Regions from separate parts of the Shewanella psychropiezotolerans genome, predicted to be linked through region 3. Evidence: predicted binding sites of a transcription regulator. Region 3 holds the regulator's gene; each other region holds the start of a gene.
The links. Region 3 encodes LexA, which represses DNA repair genes until DNA is damaged. Its sites were predicted from a motif close to TACTGTATNNNNATACAGTA; they were not measured.
Positions count from the first base shown of each region.

Region 1 (8,029 bases), 3.1 Mb from region 3:
CCTGAAGAGGTGATTGGACTCTACGTCATTATTGTCGGTCTGCAGGCTGTGTTTAATCATGCCAACGTTCAAATCAATCTAGGTTGGTTAAGGTACATCATAGTCTTACCTCAGTTTCATCACTGGCATCACTCCTCGGATAGTGCAGCAATTGACAGAAATTATGCGGCACATTTTTCGTTTATCGATTACCTATTGGGAACCGCCGTGCGTGATCAAAAAGAGTGGCCGGATGAATATGGCGTAGTAGGCGACTATATACCTGAAGGCATGTTGAAACAGCAGGCGTTTCCATTTAAAAAAAGTCGATAAACAAGGAATATGAATATGATACAAGGATCATCGATTAAAGCAGGTATTAGCCTGATAACTCTGTTACTGCTGACGGCCTGCCAAAGTGAAGTTTATGAACTTCAAGGCTGTGATGACAGCAAGTTGCAGGCGGCCCCTCCGACGCTGGAGGCTATTAATCAGATAAAGCTGGCTATGAGTGAACATCATGGCACGCTTGAATCCCTTGATGAAATGGATAAACAGGCATGGAAGCATGCAGCCGCGTTACTGAATCGTACGTTTTTCTGTGAGGCGGGTTATAGCTTAAGCCGAACGTACGAGGCTTTTTATGATGACAAATGGGAAGATGAACCTAAATATGCTCCCTTGCGCCAGTTTGATGGACTTTTCATATTAGGCGCCTATCTTATCCAAGATGATATGGATAAGGCCTTGGAACTGGGCATTATTAATCAAGCGACATACAGTGAAATTAAGCTTTGGCAGGATGCTGAATTTACTGAAATAACCTCAGATTAATAAAGGCTTGATTGGACTAAGTTGCAGTGAACATATTGGAAAGGCAGCAAAGCCTGATGAATGCATTTGATTTGAATGTACGAACGGCTAGTAGCGAAGGGCGCTTTACCCAAGCAGAGCATATCGAGATGGCCACAGGTTATGTGCTTGAGCGGCGCACCGACTTTACCCTCTCGGGCCGACTCCCTCTGCTGCATAAACGCTTCTATCATTCAGGCAGTATGATGAGTCCAGGTTTACTTGGCACCCGTTGGCGCTGTTTGTGGGACATGAGCTTGCTACTTGATGGTGAGTCGGTGACTTTTACCGATGAGCAATATAATCAAGGCGTGTACGACTTGCCTGTAGCGGGACACAAAAGCCGGGTTTCCCATCTGCCACAATGGCGATTATTGCGCCGTGGTGATGATCTGTTGATGAGGCATTTCGATGGTCTTAGTTATCGCTTTGGTCACGCCTTTGGCGATAGGCTGCTTCTTTCTCGTATTAGTGATGGCAAAGGCAATGAGCTAACTTTCACCTATCATGGCGCAGTCCTGAGTCATATTAGTTTGGCCGATGGCCGACAGATTCGGGTGGATACTGATCTGGGCTGCATCAAGCAGTTGACCTTACTTACTCCACAAGCATTACCTATCCAAACCTTGGCTCGATACGAGTATAATCCGCTTGGTTATATGACGTCTTGCCGCGCCGATCCCGGTGCTAATTTTGATTATCGTTATAGCAGAAATGGTTTTCTATTGCGCAGTTCTGACTTGAGTCTCACCTGGCTTGAGTTTGATTATGATGTAAAAGGGCGTGCCCTTGCCATACGTGGTGCAGAGGAGCGTTTCAATGCTCAACTTAGGTACGATGACGAGCAAGGTGTGGTGTATTACAAGAGTGCGCGCTACGGGATCAGGCATTATTACACAGATGAGCAAAACAATATTACCCGCATAGTCTTCTCCAATGGTGATGAAACGATCAATGAGTGGTGGGACAATTGCCTTATCGCTCAAATCAATGCCCGGGGAGAGCCTTGTCAATTTACCTATAATGACTTTGGCCAAGTGACTGCAATGAGTATCCAGGGAGACAAAACCTGGGAGTATAGCTACGATGACTCGGGGCGATTGACGCAATACACCAATTCAAAAGGTGAAATATGGTCATACCGATATGATAATAAAGGAAACCTTGTCAGCGTATCCGATCCTTTTCTTATGCAGTGGTTCTATCAATACACCAGTTTGGGCCAATTAGCTTGGATTATCTCACCAGACGCTAGCCAAACGGGCTATCGCTACAACAGATTAGGTCAATTAGTGACTATTTTATTGGCTGATGGTGGAACTGTTGTTTTTCATTATGACGGACTCGGCCGCTTAGTTACACGATGTCAGACTTTGGCCGATGGAAGTAAAGAGGGGACTCAATTCTGGCAGTATAAGTTCGGTATGCCTTATCCCTGCGCTTGGGTTGATGAAGAGGGTCAACAAACTAATTTTGCTTATGATTGTGATGGGCACTTAATCGGTGTGACGAACTCCCAAGGGCTCAAGCATGATTATGAGTATGGTGCATTCGATACCTTGATAAGTCATGTCACTCCACAAGGGCGAAGCTGTTATCAGTATAACCATGATTGTCAGCTCATCAGCGTGAGTGAAGCTAAACAAATTTCAGATTCATCTTTGTATTTTCATTCTTATCAAGGTCAAGCTGTTCAGGCGGTGGCGACTCAGCCTGTCATGTCTCAACAAAGCAGGGTTGTGTTCACTTATGATGCAGCTGGCAGACTCGAGAGTAAAACCTTAGCCGATGGCACCAGTGTGCATTTCTATTATGATGCTATCGGTCGTTTAGTGCAGCAACAAAGCCGTACTAAAGAGGGGAGAGTCGATGCCAATATCCCCCTCGAGTGTAATGACGTCGTACATCAGCTCAAGGTCCTTAGTCCGGACGTAGCGTTAACCTTTGAATATGAAAAACTTGCCCAAAACTCATGGCGCCCCAAACAAAACAGCTAAAGACTATCAAGACACCCAAAGTTTAAAAGAGCAAATCTATGAACTAGGCTTAAACCAACTTTACATAAACTCAATATTCCGGAACAGAATTGGCTGAAAATCACATCAGAGTTTACTCGGTTGTTTAAAGGCCCTGTAGGAACTTTACAGGAGCTAAGTCGTTACTGTGAGCATTTAAAGAAAACGTAGGCATGGGGCGGCTAATTGTCATAAATGGCTAGACAGCGCCTAATATATATCCGTTAAGGTTCCTTAGTGAAAGAGTGTAAACCCAGCTGAATTTCCGTTCGGTATTTTGCGTTTTCCTGATTTGACTATTTCATCTAATTTGAACTCTTCTCGACAATTCTTAATGAGTTATGCATTAAAGAGGTCTATTTATCATGCCTGATAATTGATGATATAGATAAGTCGTGGCACACTGGGTTTTACGGTAGTTTCACATGTTTCTAGTGGTTGTTTTTTATTGAAATAATTTTGGATGTCTTTATTAGGAGGGGTTATGTATATTGTCGCGAACCGTATTCCGGTGGCTGTGGATTGGCAAGATGAATTTGAGAATCGATTTCGTCAACGTGTGGGACAAATCGACCAGCAAGCTGGTTTCGTCTCCATGCAGATCTTAAAACCTGTGAGTGAAGGGGCGCCTTATGTCGTTTTCACAACCTGGCAAGATGAAGCGGCTTTTGAGGCGTGGATCCACAGTGAAGATTTTAAGTTATCTCATCAAAATCCCTTACCCAAGGAAGCCTTTACCGGCAGACCTATGATTGAAAAGCATCAGGTGGTGATATCGACTAGGGGGTGAGTTCTAAATGACGTCATTTATCTATTAGGTTAATGCGTCTAACAAGAGGTCCTAGGGAAGAGAGATATTCTGCCAGTGAATTACGCTGTTTAGTGCGGAGATTCTCTCACCTCTTTGCAAATACATTTAAACCCTGTCAATTAGGAACAAACTAGATAATTTTCGCCAGCTGGTGGTGATGTCTTAGCTCTATATATTATTTGTCAGTAGATTAGCAATTGATCTTGGGGATATCTCGCCAGCTGGTGGTGTATTGAGGCGTGAGATATTCTCGTTTCATGTGCCACTTGGTCGTGAACCCTTGTGCAGCCATAAATATAGAGTCGGAGCCGTATCTGTGATTGAGTGCATCATAGACCTTCATTAATGCCGGTTTTTTCGGTGATGCAAACAGATCCAACTGGTTATGTGACTCACTGATAAGGTCGATTAGGCCTACTCCTACCTTGTAATAACGCACACCATCTCTAAATTGTTGCTTGGCTATCTGAGTCACTATTTGGGTTATTTCACCTGTGTCATTGGTGGGATAAGCAAATCTGTGAGTGAGTTTAAAGCCTATAGGCTGCTCATCGAAAGGGGAATTGGAGGCGAAAATAAGCAGTACCGAGCACAATGAGCCTTGCTCTCTTGCCTTGCTGGTGGCGATACCGACATGTTTGCTGAGGGCTTGCTGTAGCGAGTTTGAGTCTGTGATCCGCTCTCCCATGCTACGAGTCGAAAATATCTGTTGTTTATCGGCTCTGGCTTGATCCCAATCCTTACACGGCTCACCGTTAAGCTCCCGCACCGTACGTTCCATCTCGATACTGAACTGTTTTCTGGCCAGCCCAGGTGCCATCAGAGATAGCGCATAGGCCGACTTTATTCCCATTAAATCCAGCTTCTTAGATAAACGCCGGCCTATGCCCCAGACATGGCATGGCTTTATCTGCGAGAGAATTGCCTTGCGTTGGCCTGAGTTATCTATGACACAGACTCCGTTGTAGTCTACAAGCTTCTTAGCTGCATGATTGGCTATCTTAGCTAAGGTTAAGGTTTCTCCCATGCCAACGGACACAGGTAAGCGAGTTTCCTTCCATACTGTGCGCCGCAAGGCCTCGCCATGTTTCACTAGGCAAGGTATGGCTGGATAACAGTGTTTAAACGACAGGAATGATTCATCTATGCTGTAGACATGCTGATCTGGTGCAAAACGACCAATCACCTCCATCATACTGGCGGATAGTGAGCCATAGAGCTCGTAGTTCGAGCTTAAGGCGATAATACCTAAGCGATCACACTGTGCCTTAATTTTGAAGTAAGGCTCAAATTTTGGGACCCCGGCATCGACGGCCTGACGGTTAGCGGCGACGATACAGCCGTCGTTGTTAGATAGCACCACAATAGGGCGGCCACGCCACTCGGGACGAAATACCTGCTCGGCACTACAGTAAAATGAATTAGCATCGACGAGGGCGAACATCATATCTCCTCTGTGTGAGTTGATTCTGCTGGCCCATTAACTCTGGTATAAGTTCTGGTACAAGTTATTGTATTAGTTTCAGTACTCGTTCTGGTGCTATAACTCACTCTGTAACGACACTGGCATCAATAACTTTCATCGGTTAAAAGTCGGCTCGACGGCTGCGTCATTCATCAGCAGAGGACTCGGCCGATGGCAGCGAATTGAACGTACTACGATACCTTCGACACTGAATTGGTCGTACTCATGTATGACCACTGGCTGATGTTCATCATTAGCAGAGAGTAACATTCTTCTTTTTGTGTCAATAATTTTGCAGACAAAACTGCCATTGTAATTTGCCACTATCACGTCCTGATCTTGTACCTTGACGTGTCTGTCGACGATGAGAATATCACCATCGAATATACCGACATTTTGCATCGAGCATCCGCTTGCTTGGCCGATGAAAGTGGCACTGGGGTGCTGGATAAGTAATTCATCTAAGCTTAAAGGAAGCTGTTTATAGTCTGTGGCTGGACTCTCGAAGCCGGTTATTCCCGCACTGGCTGAGATTGGGATCATTTTTATCATGGTCGCTTTACCCTGTACTGTATATTTATACAGTTGTAAGTCTAGCAGTAATCCAGGCACTGGCAATCTTTTTCGGGATGATGGTGGCAGAACGTTAAAGTAGGATTGTCGTTTAATCTGGCTCGTGGGGAGAAACGGCTGATTTTAAGCACTTTTTGTTAATAGGGTTAGATTGGATCTGCCTGTGAACCTCGTATATTTGGTGGATAACGCTTGAGTGTCGACAGAGGCATCTTAGCCCGCATTCGGATTAAGATGTGCTGAAAGGAGACTGCAACTGGGTTTGGCGTGTTTTATGTATCAGTATTTTAATGAGCTTAGTATCCGTTTTATTGACGGTGATAAAGCACAATCTACTGTGTACTAAGTCTTGACAAGCCGACTGAAAGCCCTTCAATATGCAGATCATTGTGATCAAGATCAGTTTACTGTTATCTACATAATACAGGTAACTCGAACTCTCTTCTGGAGGTAAGCTTATGACGTTTGGCCAGTACAAGGCGATAAATATATTGGTAGTAGACGACCACTCGTTAATTTTTGATGGATTATGTAGCTGCTTAGCCCCATATTCCGAGTTGAATTTGGTGGGATTTGTTGAAGATGGCTTGGCTGTGTATGAGCAATGTTTAAAGTTAACACCCGATCTGGTGTTTATGGATCTTAAATTACCGGGCATGAGTGGTTTCGATGTTATCCGTCAATTACGTCAACGTTGGCCGGAAATGATGATAATAGTGCTGACGGCCACCGTTGAAGAGAAGAGTGCCCGTGAAGCATTGGATGTCGGAGCCAATGGTTATGTACTTAAAAACAGTCCGAAAAGTACCTTATTAGCGGCAATTAAATCTGTCAGTAAAGGCAAGACTTTTATCGATTCGAGTCTGGACGAGCAACAAGTTGAAGCCCTGATTGGTGCCGTCGATGGTGATATCCCTATGTTGACTCCGAGGGAACAACAAGTGCTCAAGTTGATCTGCGAGGGGCGTCGCAACCGGGATATCGCGGAGGATTTAGTCATAGGTTTGAAAACGGTTGAAACCCATCGAATGAATTTAATGCGCAAACTCAACGCACACAATGTGGCCGAATTGATGCGTTGGGCTCAGAGGTTGGGCTCTTAATTCTGCTTTTGTGATTGTACGGCTGATACTAACCCAGTATCAGCGTGCAATCATCTTATGTGTTTGTCTCGCAATTTAATGCCTGAATGAGCGCTTCTAGGGGCGCAAACTCCTCCAAACTTAAACAGGCTTCGGCTTCAAGGGCGACCTCTAAGTCGGCAGCTGCTTCAGAAATATCTTTTATTCCCGCTAGGCCCGCGCTGCCTTTAATCGTATGCAGTACATCGCTGAGGGGTTTCCATTCGTCTTGATTAATATGCAGTTTGGCTTGTTCGCCCATATCCGTTAAATGAGCGGCCAGTCGCTGATTAAGATCCGTGTGGGAGACATCGATCATCGGCGTGTCGATATCGGTATTGATGATCAGGGGCATATCGCGATCCAGTTGCAGATCTGCCGCCTCTTCAAGTGCCATATTTAACTGCTTCAATGACACAGGCTTAGTCAAATAGCTGTTCATTCCAGCGGCTCGAATGGTGTCATGCTCCATAGGGTTAGCATTTGCCGTGAGAGCAAAAATAGGGCATTCGGTGTCCAGAATATCTTCACTTTCACGCCATTTTCGTGTGGTTTGATACCCATCGAGTCCCGGCATGCGGATATCCATCAATACCAGATCGAAGATATGGCGCATTCCTTTTTGCAATGCCGCCTCACCGCTGCTGACACTGAACACTTGTTGGCCCAACTCGAGTAACATCTTGCCGATAATATCCCGGTTAGTATCTACATCATCCACCAGCAGAATTTTTAGCTTCCAGGGGAGCAGGGCCAGCGTATGGCTGCTTTGTTTGCGAGGCAAGTCGTGACGTATCTCGTGTAGACGTTGCCATAGGCGGGCGGGCAGGTGAGTAAGCTCAGGGTTATCTAGCTCCTCATTATCACCCTCTATAGGTTTAGCTCCCCATAATGCTAATTGTTTATGCAGGGCAAGTGGTGCTGTGATGGTATCGTCTGGCAAGACTAAGGGGGCTGTGGCTTGAGACAGGGGCAGGTCTAACACAAAGGTGCTGCCCTTGCCTAAGGTGCTAAACATGGTTAGCTGACCTTGCATTTTCTTGGCGAGTTTAGCCGATATGGGCAAGCCAAGGCCTGTGCCCGGTTGGTGGTGACAGCTTTGAGCAAAGGGTTCGAATATGCGTTGCTGATCTTGAATGTTTATGCCATCCCCCGTGTCTTCAATGCTGAAATAGAGATGATTTTCAACAACTTCTATACGCAATAAAATATA
Region 1 covers NZ_CP041614.1:3,324,381-3,332,409, reverse strand. Annotated here, with positions in the region: gene FM037_RS14750 (sterol desaturase family protein) at 1-312, shown strand, start outside; gene FM037_RS14745 (hypothetical protein) at 328-813, shown strand; gene FM037_RS14740 (DUF6531 domain-containing protein) at 840-2,828, shown strand; partial or broken gene FM037_RS29530 (transposase) at 2,889-3,060, shown strand; gene FM037_RS14730 (antibiotic biosynthesis monooxygenase family protein) at 3,331-3,636, shown strand; gene FM037_RS14725 (Y-family DNA polymerase) at 3,848-5,101, opposite strand; gene FM037_RS14720 (LexA family protein) at 5,237-5,671, opposite strand; gene FM037_RS14715 (two component system response regulator) at 6,154-6,798, shown strand; gene FM037_RS14710 (two component system sensor kinase) at 6,854-8,029, opposite strand, start outside.
Region 1: the regulator LexA is predicted to act here: its motif matches at 5,690-5,709, upstream of FM037_RS14720 (LexA family protein).

Region 2 (8,029 bases), 2.5 Mb from region 3:
AAATTTAACAGTAATTTAGATTGTGCGTCTTGATCCGGTGCTATCTCCAATAAAGGGTATTGCTGTTTAGGCTCTCCGCTTCCTGGTGAAAAGTTAATGACACTACCTGTGATCAAGCGCCCCGCATGCTTGATACCAGACAAGGATATATCGGCACCCTCAAGCCAGAAGTGAGACGTACCTGAGAGCAACTGGGCATATTCTTTATCAATTTTGGCGGTGAATTCCACACCTGTATCGGTTAGATGTGTATCTGTGATACGACCTATATTGATGCCTCTGAAAACGATGGCCGTGCCGGTAGATACAGCATCCGATTCAGTGGCTGTCAGAGCAAATTCGATGCCACCTTGGGCTAATGCTTGGCTGTCATAGACTCGGTAACTGTGTCCATTTTCGGCTCTTTGAGAGTCATCGGAAGAGCTAAAACTAAGGCCTCCGGCAAGAATAGACGACAGGCTTTCGGATCTGATCTCTATGCCAGAGAGCGAGGCGGTGATATGGAGTCCGGACACGTTCCAGAATTGAGAGTCCGTCTTTACCAAATGAGTGTATTGCTTCTTGATAAATGCGCTCAGTAAAATTTGCCTCGAGCCTTCGAGATGATAGCTGATGATTTCTCCGACGGGGATCTGTCGATAGAATATTTGTGAGCCTACATCCAAAGACCCTAAGGTATCGGCTGTTAATTCAATGACTAAACCATCGCTTCCCGGCAGCATGGCTGGGGCATCCGTTTCGGCTTCGAAAAAGGATTGAGACTGACCTCCACCAGGTTGAATGGCGATATAATTCCCTGAGAAAAGCGCATCTAAACCTTCTACCCCTGTGATCGAGGCTTTAGGTGTGACTAGCCAAAATTTGGTTTGCTCATTCAAAAATGGATCCGCTCGGTAATCCATCTTTAGATCGACATTAACGCCTTGTAGCTCGTCATCGATGCCAATATCGACGACTTTACCCACCGTCAGCCCTTGATAGCGTACTAAGGTCTTACCGACATCAATCCCAGTCGCGCTGGGGAAGTGGATACGCACTTCAATACCGGCTTCTCTTATGCTTTTTATGCCTAACCAGGACCCTAGGGCAATAGCCACAAGGGGGAGAAGCCAGATAGGCGAAAAAAGCTTCTTCTTAACTACTTTCGGTGTTTCTATTTGTGTCATCTTGCGATTCCAATCGATCCCAGAGTAAACGAGTATCAAGTACTTTAGCGGCAATTTGTGTCAGTAAAATCACTAAAGCAAATGCGGTAGCGGCAGGTCCGGGCTTTGCATCGAGCAATTGCCCCATATTGACCACCGCAGCGGTAATAGATATGACAAACAGGTCAAGCATTGACCATCGACCTATCCATTCAATAACATGAAAGCCGACCATCAACCTCTTCTTGGAGATGGGCAGACGGAAACTGATGGCTAGCAGATAGATAGTCAAGCCACAGATTTTTAAAATAGGAACTAAGATACTGGCGGTAAATAATATGACTGCAATCGGCAGAATATTCAGATCGATAAGGTGGGTGATACCGGTAAAAATAGTATCGTGACGTGTCTGTCCCTGACTGGTAAAGATAGTGATCGGATAAATATTTGCCGGGATCAATAAAATGGCGGCGGTTATCAGCAAGGCCCAACTTTTTTGCAGGCTGGAATAATCACGAAATGCGAGTGTTGAGCCACACCTTGAACAATGGGTTGCCTTGTGGGACATCAACTGTTGGCATGAAGGACAGAGCGTCAGGCCTAAATCTTTCCCTTGGTTTCTCTGTGGCTGCTCAGAGGGGCTAGTCATCTAATACACTCCACATATGTTCGAGATGATATTCACGCTGTAAAAATAGGGTTACCAGAAATAACATGGCAAAACAGAAGGTGCCCATTCCCAGATAGATATCGGTATAGTCCGTGAGTTGAAAGACGGAAACGAAAATACTGATCATATAAATTTCTAACATGGTGAGTTGTGAGAGTAGACCATGATATTTAAGCAGGCGCTTCAATATATCTCGAAAAAAAGGCACCTGCAGTCGATACTTGATAATTAAAATTTGCGACAGCACAGATAAAAGCAGTAAACCAGGTGCGATGACCGCCGAGGTGAGAACGGCAATGGCGACGACCCAATAACCTTGGTTTGCTACAGCCATGGCACCTTCGGATATGGTTGTGGTCCTGATGCTGCCAAGAAAATGTAACTCGAGAACGGGGAGTAAGTTTGCCGGGATGAAAAAAATAATCGCGGTGAGGCACAGGGCTAACATGCCGTTTAAGGAACAATATGGTGCATCATAGATGGGAGTATGACATCGAGGGCATAAGGCACGAACAGACGAAGGCAAGGCTCGCTTCCTTATCACAAGATCACAAGAACGACACAGGGTCACACTGGTATCTGCACACTCATGTTCCGTAAGTAATTTCACCCTTTCTTACACATCCCTTTTCTTGTTAATACTTGGCTCGACGAAATGTGTTAATTCGTCTGAACTGCTTGTCATTGAGTCATGCTTAGTTGGAAAAACCTGATAGATATCACTCTATAATCAGACAGATAATATCAGATTTTCCAGAATACTTGCATAAGAAGTTATTTTTATGAGACCCTACAACTGTATATATAAACAGTGAGAGGGACGTTATGGCGGTTGTAACTAAATTTGTAGTGGTCAGAGAGGGGGTTGAGAAAATGACATTCACATCTAAGAAGGAGGCTGATGCCTACGATAAGATGCTTGATATCGCCGATAACCTAACCCCCTTCTTAGCTGAGTCAGAATTAGAGATAGATGAAGTCACCTGTGAAAAACTGAGTTTTTATCTTGCTCAACACAAGGACTTATTGCTCAGTTTGCTTAAAGGCGTGGTACCTCAGAAAACAGAGACGACAGAAATTAAAAAAAAGACTAAGAAAGCCGACGCTAAAAATGTCGATACAAAAAAATAAAGTGTTAGGAAGTTTGTATGAAAACTGAATTTTATCAAACGCTGAACCGTCAAGCACAAGCCCTTCTTCAGGGGGAAGATGACTTAGTGGCAGCGATGGCCAACTTTTCCGCCTTACTCAATGACTCACTCGAAGATCTAAATTGGGTGGGGTTCTATCTGCTAAAAGATGAGCAGCTAGTGTTAGGCCCATTTCAGGGCCGGGTTGCCTGTACGCGTATACCTCTGGGCAGGGGAGTCTGTGGCTCGGCGGCATCAGAGAAAAAAACACTTAGAGTGGCAGATGTTCATCAATTTTCAGGGCATATTGCTTGCGACGCGGCGAGTAATTCTGAAATAGTCATCCCCGTTCTTAGGGATAACCGACTCATCGCCGTTTTGGATATAGACAGCCCTAAGCTAGCTCGATTCGATGAGAACGATCAAATTGGGCTAGAAAACTTAGTCTCAAGCTTCGAAAATGCGTTATTTGGCTAAACTATAACCAATTTTTCATAATTCGTGTTCGCAATCGTCAAACTGGGGTTTATAATAGGCGGTTCGAATACTAAGGACGTCGAGGATATCCCTCATTTGGGAATGAATGCTTGGCGTTTGTTAATTGTAATTGCTAGAGTATGTCTGCCGTGTTTGAGCTGCGTCTCGATAATTCTGTTGAGGATTATCTGATTGAGCCCGCGAAAGACAAATATAAACGACACTGTATAGCCTACTTTCTGTCTAGGCAGTGCCCCTTTTAAACTGTGGAAGAAATAATGGAATCAACAGACAAGTTGACCGACACCAACGCAATTCTTGCGTATTTATATGAAACATTTCCTTTGTGCTTTATTGCCGAAGGCGAAACTAAACCTTTAAAAATTGGATTGTTTCAGGAGTTGGCTGAAAGGTTAGCTGATGATTCTAAAGTCAGTAAAACTCAATTGAGAATTGCTTTGAGACGCTATACTAGTAGTTGGCGTTATCTGAAGGGCGTAAAAGCAGGTGTTCAGCGAATCGACCTCGAAGGAAAAGAGTGTGGTGAGTTAGAGCAAGAGCATGTCGAACACGCGCAATCGACGCTTAAAGAGAGTCAGGAAAAAGCAAAGGCGAAACGCGTAGCGAAAGCGGCGGCGGCAAGGAAGGAAGGGCAAGCTGCTAAGCAAGCCAAGAAACCCGCGCCTAAACGAGTCAAGCCAGTGGCTAAAAAGCCAGCGAAAGAGCCTGCGCCTGTTGTTAATTTGACGCCAGCAGTGTTAAATGAGCTGAAACAAAATCAGCGTGTTAGTGTCAAACTAGGTAAGTCGCCAGTTTCTGGTGTTATCGTTGATATTAAGAGAAATGATGTTCAAGTCCAATTGGACTCTGGCCTAACCATAAAAGTTAGTGTTGAGCACATCATGCTTTAATTTTAGTAAAGGAGTAACTTGTTGATGCGAAAAATTTCCCTGGCTGTCTCAATCGCCAGTATTTTTGTCGGATTCTCGGCGTGGGCGTTAACCCCTACAATTCCATTCAGCGAGTTACCCGCCTTAACGCAGGAGCCGCAACACAAAGTTGCGAGCAAGCGCGTGACTGGCCTTTTCACTCGTTCTCACTATCACAGATTCGATTTAGATGATGCGTTTTCCGAGCAAGTGTTTAAACGATATCTAAAGCAGCTCGATTACCGACGTAATGTGCTGCTTCAGAGTGATCTGGACAGCTTTCAAGTATTTTCTAAACAGTTCGATGACATGCTTAAGAGTGGTGATTTAACACCTGCTTATAAGATGTTCGAACGGGTTCAAAAAAGACGTTACGACCGTTTTGCCTACGCACTCACCCTATTAGACAAAGAGATAGACTTTACGGTCCCTAATGATAAGTATCAGTATGATCGTGAAGATGCGACCTGGCCTAAAGATGAAGCGGAAGTGGATGAGCTTTGGCGTCAACGTGTCAAATACGATGCATTAAATCTTAAATTGACCGGTAAGACATGGGAAGAGATCGTTCCTGTGCTTGAAAAGCGCTATAACAATGCGATAAAACGTTTGAGTCAGACTAAGAGTGAAGATGTATTCCAAGGTGTGATGAATGCCTTCTCTCGTACGGTCGAACCACACACGAGTTACCTTTCCCCCGTAATGCCGAACGCTTCCAGATGGAGATGAACCTGAGCCTTGAGGGGATCGGGGCGGTACTGCAGATGGATGATGACTACACAGTTATCAAGAGTCTTGTGGCTGGTGGCCCAGCTGCGACCAGTGCAAAATTATCTCCAGAAGATAAAATTATTGGCGTAGGTCAAGAGGGTAAGGAGATCGTCGATGTTATCGGTTGGCGATTAGATGATGTGGTCGAACTGATAAAGGGCCCTAAAGGCAGTAAAGTTGTACTGCAAATTTTACCTAAAAAGGGTGGCTCTTCGGCGAAATCTTTTGAAGTCGTCATCGTCAGAGATAAAATACGTCTCGAAGACAGAGCGGCAACATCCGAAGTGATAGAGCCTGATAATGGCCTCTACGCAAATCGTAAAATTGGCGTCATTCAGATCCCCGGTTTCTATATGGACTTATCGAAAGATGTGTCTAAAGAGCTGGTTAAACTTAAAGAAGCCCAAGTTGAAGGTATCATCATCGACCTTAGGGGAAATGGTGGTGGCGCATTAACTGAGGCCACTTTGTTGACTGGATTGTTTATCGAGCAAGGTCCGGTGGTTCAGATTAGAGATGCTAACGGTAAAGTTTCTCAGAATCGTGACAATGATGGCCGAACCAGCTACAGCGGTCCATTGACTGTGATGGTGGACAGATACAGCGCATCGGCATCAGAAATTTTTGCTGCGGCACTGCAAGATTACGATCGTGCGCTAATTGTAGGTGAATCTACATTTGGTAAAGGTACTGTGCAGCAACACAAGAGCCTTGGTCGCATCTATGACATGTATGAAAAACCTATCGGCCACGTGCAATACACCATAGCTAAGTTCTATCGCATCAATGGTGGCAGCACTCAACTCAAAGGTGTGACACCCGACATATCTTTCCCGAGCGCATTAGAGCCGGGTGAGTATGGTGAGGCCGAAGAAGAGAATGCACTGCCTTGGGACAAGGTGCCTGTGGCTCAATACGGTACGTTAGGAGACATTAATCCTAATCTGGTGACTAGCTTAGACTCTAAACACCAAGAACGTATAAAAACCGATGTAGAGTTTGGATATGTTAACAAAGATATCGCCGAGTTTAAGCTGCATCACAATGAAACTACTGTGTCATTAGTCGAGAGTGAGCGTGTTGATGAGCGCGAAAGCAATGAAAAGAAACAGCTCGAGAGACTCAATGAACGTCGTGTTAAACAAGGCTTAGAAATCGTCAAAACATTGGATGATGAAGATGAGACGAGTAGCGATGATAAAGATGCAAAGTCGGATGAGGAAGAAGTTAACATCCCAGATGCCTTCCTCGATGAAACTGTCTATATCACCTTAGATCTTGTCGACATAGAAAGGCTTGCCAAGAACGAATCACACTAGATTGATATGATTTTTAAAAACGCGCTTCGAGCGCGTTTTTTTATATTTATTATTCAGCTTATGACGACATAAGCGTTGAAAAGGATTTAAGGTCTGTTTATGACACAAGCACAAGCAAAATACCTAAAAGACTACGCCGCACCTAGATTCAGCATCACTCATCTGGACTTGAGCTTTAACTTAGATGGGAAAGAAACTCAAGTGATCGCTAAGAGCCAGGTGGTTAGACGAGACAAACAAGCGCCAAGCTTGTTACTCGATGGTGATGAGATGAAAGTCTTATCGGTGAAGATCAATGGTGAAGATGTCAGTTACAAGCAAGGATTAACGAGCCTGAGTATAGATACAGAGCTCGATGAGTTTGAACTCGAGATAGTGACTCAGCTAGACCCGGAGGCAAACTTGAGCCTCGAAGGCCTCTACATGTCAGATGGGGCATATTGTACTCAGTGTGAGGCCGAAGGCTTCAGACGAATCACCTACTTCCTAGATAGACCCGATGTGTTGGCCATCTATACGGTGCGTATAGAAGCCGATAAGGCCGCTTTCCCTTATCTTTTAAGCAATGGTAATCCGGTCGAAAAGGGCGATCTCGATGACGACCGTCACTTTGCCAAGTGGCATGATCCATTTCCTAAGCCTGCTTACTTGTTTGCCCTAGTTGCCGGTGATTTTGACTTATTAGAAGATGAGTTTATTACCCGTAGTAATAAAGCCGTAAAATTGCAGGTTTTTGTCGATAAAGGGAATTTAAATAAAGCGCATCATGCTATTGCGTCACTGAAAAAATCCATGGCGTGGGACGAGTCACGCTTTAATCTCGAGTATGATCTCGATATCTACATGATCGTAGCGGTGGATTTTTTCAACATGGGTGCCATGGAGAACAAGGGACTCAATGTTTTCAACACTAAATATGTGTTAGCCGATACCAGCTCTGCTACCGATGATGATTACCATGGCATCGAAGCTGTAGTGGGACATGAGTATTTCCATAACTGGACAGGAAATCGGGTGACTTGCAGAGACTGGTTCCAGTTGAGCCTCAAAGAGGGGTTAACAGTGTTCAGAGATCAAGAATTTAGTTCAGATCTGGGATCGAGAGCGGTTAACCGTATTCATGCCATTAAGGTGATAAAGAATCAGCAGTTTGCCGAAGACTCAGGCCCAATGGCTCATCCTATACGTCCCGAATCTGTCATCGAGATGAATAACTTTTATACGGTCACTGTATATAACAAAGGTGCCGAAGTGATTCGGATGATGCATACCTTACTCGGGGAACAGAAATTTCAGGCCGGAATGCAGTTGTACTTCGAGCGTCATGATGGTCAGGCGGTCACTTGTGATGATTTCGTTGCCGCAATGCAAGATGCGAGCGGCGTAGATCTGGTTCAATTTAGGCTGTGGTACAGTCAGTCGGGCACCCCAATGGTGACGGTTGAAGAAGATTATGATGAGGCAAACGCGTGTTACCGTTTAAGGATTAAGCAGAGCACTCCTGAGTCGGCCGAGCAAAAAGACAAGCAAGCGCTGCATATTCCCTTCGATTTGGAGTTGTTATCCAGTCAAGGTGAGTCGATGTTGA
Region 2 covers NZ_CP041614.1:2,728,261-2,736,289, forward strand. Annotated here, with positions in the region: gene FM037_RS12130 (MlaD family protein) at 1-1,166, opposite strand, end outside; gene FM037_RS12135 (paraquat-inducible protein A) at 1,135-1,794, opposite strand; gene FM037_RS12140 (paraquat-inducible protein A) at 1,787-2,425, opposite strand; gene FM037_RS12145 (YebG family protein) at 2,641-2,946, shown strand; gene FM037_RS12150 (GAF domain-containing protein) at 2,964-3,422, shown strand; gene proQ (RNA chaperone ProQ) at 3,701-4,333, shown strand; partial or broken gene prc (carboxy terminal-processing peptidase) at 4,358-6,441, shown strand; gene pepN (aminopeptidase N) at 6,541-8,029, shown strand, end outside.
Region 2: the regulator LexA is predicted to act here: its motif matches at 2,610-2,629, upstream of FM037_RS12145 (YebG family protein).

Region 3 (8,029 bases):
CATAAGTAATTACAGCGGCAATTTCTTGCGCGGTTAATTGCTTTCCAAAAGCCTGCATCGCAGTGCCCGCCTTCCCATTGATAACCATCTCTAAGTGATCAGTTAATGGTCCTGTGGTGATTGGGCTGCCTTTCATTGGAGGGAATACACCGGGTAGACCCATGCCGTTAGGCTGATGACATGCTGCACATCGGGACATGTATACTTGTTCACCTTGGGCCATAAGCTCATTCATGGAGAGGGATTTACTCAAGGAAGCCTCAGCCTCAGCTGCGGCAGTGCTGGCCTGATTTTTTTGTTCGGCTACCCAGATGTCGAAGTCGGCTTGGCTCAGGGCTTCAACCACGATTGGCATGAAGCCATGATCTTTACCACAGAGCTCGGCACACTGGCCGCGATAGGTACCTGGGATATCGATACGAGTCCATGCTTCATTGATGAAACCCGGGTTAGCATCTTTCTTGACGGCGAATGCGGGAACCCACCAGGAATGGATCACATCTTCAGATGTCATCAGGAAGCGAACTTTTTTATTGATGGGCAGCACTAAGGGCTTATCGACCTCGAGGAGATAGTTCTCTCCCTTCTCCTCGGTTCCTTCTATTTGTGCTCTCGGGGTTGAGAGTAAGCTATAGAATTCTATATCTTGATCGAAATAGCTGTAATGCCATTTCCATTGAGAGCCTGTGATCTTGATGGTGATGTCGGCATCACTAGAATCTTCCATGGCGATTAAGGTTTTAGTCGCTGGAATTGCCATAATAATGAGTATGATGAAAGGTGTAATGGTCCAGGCTATCTCGACCTTAGTACTTTCGTGGAAATTGGCTGCTACGGCACCCTTAGACTTTCGGTGATTGATCATGGAATAGATCATTACTCCGAAAACCACAACACCGATGGCGCAACAGATATACAGGATGATCATGTGCAGGTTGTATACCTGTCCACTGATATCCGTGACACCCTTGGTCATATTAAGGGGCATTTCTGATGCCAAAACGTATGGCGTAAATAGCAACGCCAGAAAAATATACAACACTCGCTTCACTAGACTTCTCCTCTGTCAAAAATTAAGACAAAGAAGAGTCACACAGTAAGTCTCTGCTCTATGCAAACTCTTCAGTTCCCAAAAAAGCAACGATGACTTCAAAGTGCAGTGGCGGTTCACTTGTTATTTTAGTTTGGCAGTCACTTACTACCAGAGTTAACCACGCTCGCACCTACGGCTGAATATATCAGTACCGACTTCAGCGAGGTAAATATCTGGCCTTACACAGATGGCAGGGCTTTACTACGCCGACTACTAAATCGTTTGGATATAACAAATTATCGTTGTTATATCCCTAACTTACTTGGTGTTGAATTATTGATCAAGATCACTTTTAATGAATTTTTTAAAAATTTCGAATAAAAATCAAATACAAAAAAGTCCCTTGCGGGACTTAAATAATCATTTTTCTATTGGCTACATTGACTGGAGATTAGTGCAGAGATCCAAATAAACAGGCTTGATTGAAGTGAGCATCTGTTTGTTCATGGGCTTTAGCATGTAAGTGACTATTCGCATCTTCGATGACAATGCCAAGGGCGCGAGCGCTCTTTTCTACGAGTCTGAGTCGTCGGTTGTCACGGGAATCTAGGACCTGAGTCCAGCAGATGACGGCACTGGATGTACCACTTATGAGTGCTTTTTCCATGGCCCATAAGGTTTCGATTTCGTCTTTAGCATGAACCAACAATACTCGGTCCATCCTAACACCGGCTTCGGCTAACATCTGCTTGTAACCTATGTTGGGAGGACTGATCAATACGATCCATTGCCCCTGATGGCTCAATGTGGCGAGCCGATTACTCACCTTTTTCAGTTCCACCCGGCCCTGAGTGTGGGTACTTACTGTAGTGATACTTCCACACTCTTGGGTGATGGACGCTTGGTCAAGGGGATTCGTCCATAAACCTGGGTGTCTAGGGCTATTTCCGATTAAATTTTTCATTACCAAGCTCCTTCGCCAATGTGCGATTTCATCTATTGCCAGTTGCCGTTACGGATCACACCGACTGCCAGCCCCTCAATGCTCAGGCTCTGACTGGTGAGATCGACCACTATCGGTGCATAGTCTTCATTTTCAGCATGGAGATAAACCATGCTGCCCTTTTTCTCGAAGCGTTTTACTGTGACATCCTCTTCCACTCTAGCCACGACAATTTGGCCATTCTTGGCTTGTGAAATCTTATGCACTGCGAGCAGATCACCCTCGAGAATGCCGATATCTTTCATGCTGTCGCCGCGCACCCTAAGTAGAAAGTCGGCACAGGGACGAAACATGCTTGGGTCGACCTGATAATGTTGTTCTATATGTTCCTGGGCAAGGATGGGTTCGCCTGCGGCAACCTGGCCGATCAATGGCAAGCCTAAATCTTCTGGCTCCGCAGCTTGTGTGAGTCGGATGCCGCGGGACGTACCGGGAATGATCTCTATGCGACCTTTCTTAGCCAGTGCCTTAAGATGTTCTTCGGCAGCGTTGGCGCTCTTGAAACCTAGTCGCTTAGCTATTTCGGCTCGAGTCGGAGGCATTCCTGTATCGGAAATATTACGCTTAATGAGTTCTAGAATCTCGGCTTGTCTTGGTGTCAAAGGTCTCATGATGAATCCTGTCTTTCTATACAGTTACTGTTAGTATATACAGTATTTTAGTCAGTGCAAGGATTAACCAAGATTAGTGAGTATGCAAAAAAACTCTCAATCGCAAGCCCATGGTTTATATTTATTATTTTGGTGTGACTACTCGGTGCTTATATAACGTTAAAAATAGGTGGTGGGCATGGCCTCCTTGAATTATATATCTTTTGTGCTGGTGGTTATCTCTCTAAACTGGCTTATTTTATGTTCTAGGCTATCGAGATGAATTGTACCTATACCTAATATTATTAACTTATGTTGCCTTATAAATGTGAACACCCGTAAAGCTATCTAATATTAATTTTTTTGAAAATTATATTCAATCTCAAGTGCTTTGAGTGTCGAATCAGGCATGCGGGGGATTTTGCTGACTACTATTAGGGAGATCTCTCTTTTATCTGGTATTCTATGCCGTTATTAAGAAGACTCACATTGTATAAGAAAAATGTCAAAAAAAGACTCTCTTTGGTATAAATCCTTACGTTGGATTCAGAAAAAGCTGGTACAAACAATAGTTGTACCCCATGACCCCTTCGCCGATCTCAACTTAGATCCAGATAAGCCTATGGTTTATGTGATGAAGACTGAATCTCTCAGCGACATCGCTTCCTTAAGTGAAATCACTAATAAGTATGGGCTTCCAAGCCCTTATGATGAGTTGGTTGTCGATGGTGAGCACACGCCGAGGGTGGTGTGTCTGGAAGGTGCCAAGCCGCTATTTGGCCAAAGAGAAAGTAACGAGTTTTTCTTAAATAGCTTTATGGATCTGCTCAAGGTACATAGGCAGAAGCCTGAACTGGATATACAGCTAGTGCCGGTTAGCCTTTACTGGGGGCGTACTCCAGGTAAAGAAGACGATACCATGAAGGCGGCGGTATTTGAGCGTCAAAATCCTACCTGGCTGCGAAAATGCCTGATGATCCTCTTCCTGGGTCGACATAATTTCGTTCAATTTTCTAATGCCGTCTCAATTCGTTATATGGCCGACGAACACGGCACCGACAAGCGAATTGCTCATAAGTTAGCTCGTGTTGCTCGAGTCCACTTCAGCCGTCAACGTAAGGTCATGACCGGACCTGTTTTGCCTAAACGTCAGGTGCTATTTCAAGACCTGTTAAATTCAGAGTCCCTGAAGAAGGCGATTCTGGAGGAAGCGGCGAGCAAGAAGATCTCCGAAGTCGAGGCCAGAGCAAAGGCGATGGAGTATCTCGATGAAGTTGCGGCGGATTACTCCGAGAGCTTTGTGCGCATCGCCGAGCGTTTCTTGGCCTGGCTGTGGAACAAGTTGTACAAGGGTATCAATATTAAAGGTGCCGAGCAGGTAAGGCAGCTACATCATGATGGTCATGAGATCATCTATGTACCTTGTCATCGTAGTCATATGGACTACCTACTACTGTCTTATATTCTTTATTATGAAGGCATGGTGCCACCGCACATCGCTGCGGGTATCAACCTCAATTTCTGGCCCGCTGGGCCTATGTTCCGCCGTGGTGGAGCCTTTTTCATTCGCCGTAGCTTCAGGGGTAATAAGCTCTATACAGCGGTTTTTCGTGAATATTTGGATCAGCTGTTCACCAAAGGTTATGCGGTAGAATACTTCACCGAAGGTGGGCGTTCACGCACCGGGCGTCTGCTCGCACCTAAGACTGGCATGATTGCCATGACGCTCAATAGTGTGCTGCGAGGCATGGAAAGACCGGTAACTTTAGTGCCTGTGTACTTAGGTTATGATCATGTGATGGAGGTCGCCACCTATCATAAAGAACTTAGCGGCAAGAAGAAAAAGAAAGAGTCTGTTTGGCAACTGTTTGGAGCGCTGCGTAAGCTAGGTAACTTCGGTCAAGGCTATGTGAATTTTGGTCAACCCATCACCTTAGACATCTATCTGGACGAGCAAAGACCCGATTGGAAGCAGGAGATAGCCAAAGATCCTGAGCAGAAGCCGAAGTGGCTGACTCCTGTGGTGAATTCCTTAGCTAATCGGGTTATGACAAGTATTAACGATGCGGCGGCGGTGAGTTCGGTGACTCTGACCAGCTTGGTTTTACTCGCCTCTGAGCAACATGCTCTGGAGCGTTCACAGCTTGAGAAGCAGCTAGATCTCTATTTAAAATTGCTCAAAGATCTGCCCTATACCGAGTTCACCTCGGTACCCGAAGGTGATGGCAAGTTACTGGTACAGCAAGGTTTAGAGCTAAAGAAGTTTCAGCTAGATAGCGATCCGCTTGGTGATATCATCTCAATAGAGGATAGCCTTGCTGTAGCTATGACCTATTACCGTAACAATATCATTCACCTATTGATTGTTCCCTCGCTGATTGCAAGCTGTTTGACTCAGCATGATCATGTCACCAGAGACGAGATTGTCGCTACGGTAAAAGATTTCTACCCCTTGCTGAAAGCGGAGTTGTTTATGGGTATTGAGGACATAGAAACTCATGTTACCCAAGTTTTGGATCTATTTATTGCTCAAGGTTTAGTGACCGAATCCGGATGTCTCTCACCTGTCGAGAGTCAGATCAACCAGCTGTTACTGCTTGCGGGTACCGTGAGTGAGACTATGCAACGCTATGCCATTATATTTAATCTGCTGGCAGTCTGCCCTAAGATGGAGCGCTCTGAACTTGAGCGCGAGAGTCATAGATTGGCACAGAGACTGGGTGCGCTCCACGGCATCACGGCGCCTGAATTTTATGATAAGAAGCTCTACGGCACCCTGAGTGTCAAGCTAAAAGAGCTAGGTTATATATTAGATAGCGACAAGAGAGGGGAAGTCGAACGGATTAGACTGCGAGCCAATGGCCTGCTGCGTTCATCTGTCAGACAAACCATTGAAGATAGCGTCGCTGCGGAGCACAAAGCGTAATGGCTAATCATATGAATGCGGCTAAGAGTGGGACTGAGCGTCGTTCCCTGCTGGGTGGAGCCATGATCATTGCCGGAACCGCAGTCGGGGCTGGCATGTTTTCTTTGCCAGTCGTCGGTGCAGGAATGTGGTTTAGCTATTCGATAGCCATGCTGATCGGCGTCTGGTTCTGTATGTTAGTTTCGGGTCTTCTACTGCTGGAAACTAACTTACATTTTGAGCCTGGAGCCAGTTTCGATACCTTGACTCGTGAGACCTTAGGTAACTTTTGGCGAATTGTGAATGGTCTCTCCATCGCCTTCGTGCTCTACATCTTAGCCTACGCATATATCAGTGGTGGCGGGTCTATCGTTAATCATAGTCTCGAGGCGGCCGGAATCGAGCTGCCTCAGAGCGTGGCTGGTCTGGTTTTCGCCTTAGGTTTGGCATTCGTCGTATTTATCAGCACCAAAGCGGTAGATAGGATCACCACTATCATGCTGGGTGGCATGATCATCACCTTCTTCCTCGCCGTGGGTAACTTACTGATAGATATCGATACCGTGAAGCTGTTTAAGCCAGATGGTGAGGAGACATATCTGCCATATCTGTTGGCCGCGCTACCTTTCGGTCTGGTGAGCTTCGGTTATCACGGTAATGTACCTAGCTTGGTTAAATATTACGGAAAAGATCCCGCCACGATTATCAAGGCGATCGTCTTAGGTACCCTGATAGCATTCGTTATCTATGTCTGTTGGTTAGTCGCGACCATGGGCAATATCGCAAGAAGCGAGTTTGTCGACATCATAGCTCAGGGCGGTAACATGGGGGTCTTAGTCGGAGCCTTATCTGGGGTGATTGCCAGCGATTGGCTAACCAGCATGTTGACCCTGTTTGCCAACTTAGCCGTTGCCTCTTCTTTTCTTGGGGTGACTCTGGGTCTGTTCGATTATCTTGCGGATCTGTTTGGTTTCGACGAGTCTCGTTCGGGGCGTTTGAAGACAGCTACGGTTACTTTTTTACCGCCGACCGTATTGGGTCTGCTCTTTCCTGATGGGTTTCTGATTGCTATCGGCTTCGCTGCGCTTGCGGCTACGATATGGGCGGCCATTGTACCTGCCATGATGGCCCATAGAGTGAGAAAAATGTATCCGCAACATGAAGGTTTCAGAGTGCCAGGTGGGACACCCGTGATCGCCATAGTGATCTTGTTTGGCATCATCACCGGAGCCTGCCATCTTCTGGCTATGGCAGATCTGTTACCCGTGTTTGGCTAAACTGATCAGCAATAGCAGAGCCCTTATACCAATCGGTATTATATGGGCTCTGTTTTTTTACTGTATATCAAAATAATTAAAAGAAGATCCCTGCATTGAAAATAACCCAAGCTGAGCGAGATGCCGTCTATAAAACTATTTTCAATCGTCGTGATGTCAGAGCCGAATTTAAGTCAGATCCTATCCCGGATGATGTACTCAAGCGGATCCTTACCGCGGCTCATCACGCTCCTAGCGTGGGTTTCATGCAGCCCTGGGATTTTGTGATTGTCAGAAGCGATCAGACTAAGCTGAAATTGAAACAGGGTTTTACTCAGGCTAATGCAGAGGCTGAAGCGCTTTTTGAGGGGGATCGCAAAGAACAGTATAGTACCCTCAAGCTTGAGGGGATTCTGGAGGCGCCGATCGGTATCTGTGTCACCTGCGATAGGACAAGAAGCGGCCCTCTGGTCTTAGGTCGCACTACTAATTTAGATATGGACCTCTATAGTTCCGTTTGTGCCGTACAGAATTTGTGGCTTGCCGCTCGCGCCGAGAACATAGGCGTCGGTTGGGTGAGTATCATACATGATGATGTATTGCATCAGACCTTAGGTATCCCGAAACATATCGTACCCATTGCCTATCTCTGTCTGGGTTATGTGAGTCAGTTCTATGACCAGCCTGATCTGGAGAGACGCGATTGGCTCAAACGTCAAAACCTGGACTCTCTCATCCATGAAGAACAATGGCAAGCTAAGTTATAGCAGTTATGGTTTTATCCTTTCCAGATATTGTTGTGGCGTACAGTTTCTGAATCGTTTGAATGCCTTACTAAAACTCTGCTTATTGGCATAGCCAAGTAACTGAGTAATTTCCTCGATAGATCTATCATCTAGCATATATTTGATCGCTTGATTACTGAGAATATAGCCACAGATGCTAGTAAAATTAAAACCATGAAGCTGCAATCTGCGCTGTAGTTGCTGCCTGGAAATATTAAACAGGGCTGCGACACTATCTACCGTGGGTAGGCCATAGTATCTGGCGTAGTTGACCATCTCAAACAACACCTTTGGAGTATCATGGGGTTGGGGCATATCCAGATACTGTTCGAATAGGGAACGGGGCATAGAAACCGTACTGTTTTCCGCTGTCAGCAAGTTTGCTTGTTGTACCAAGGCGTCCGTGCCTATCCAGATCTCTGTCTGAGGGGCGTTCCAGATGACTGGACAATTAAAC
Region 3 covers NZ_CP041614.1:233,281-241,309, forward strand. Annotated here, with positions in the region: partial or broken gene coxB (cytochrome c oxidase subunit II) at 1-1,051, opposite strand, end outside; gene FM037_RS01060 (cell division inhibitor SulA) at 1,485-1,997, opposite strand; gene lexA (transcriptional repressor LexA) at 2,030-2,647, opposite strand; gene plsB (glycerol-3-phosphate 1-O-acyltransferase PlsB) at 3,129-5,552, shown strand; gene mtr (tryptophan permease) at 5,552-6,808, shown strand; gene bluB (5,6-dimethylbenzimidazole synthase) at 6,904-7,554, shown strand; gene FM037_RS01085 (AraC family transcriptional regulator) at 7,558-8,029, opposite strand, start outside.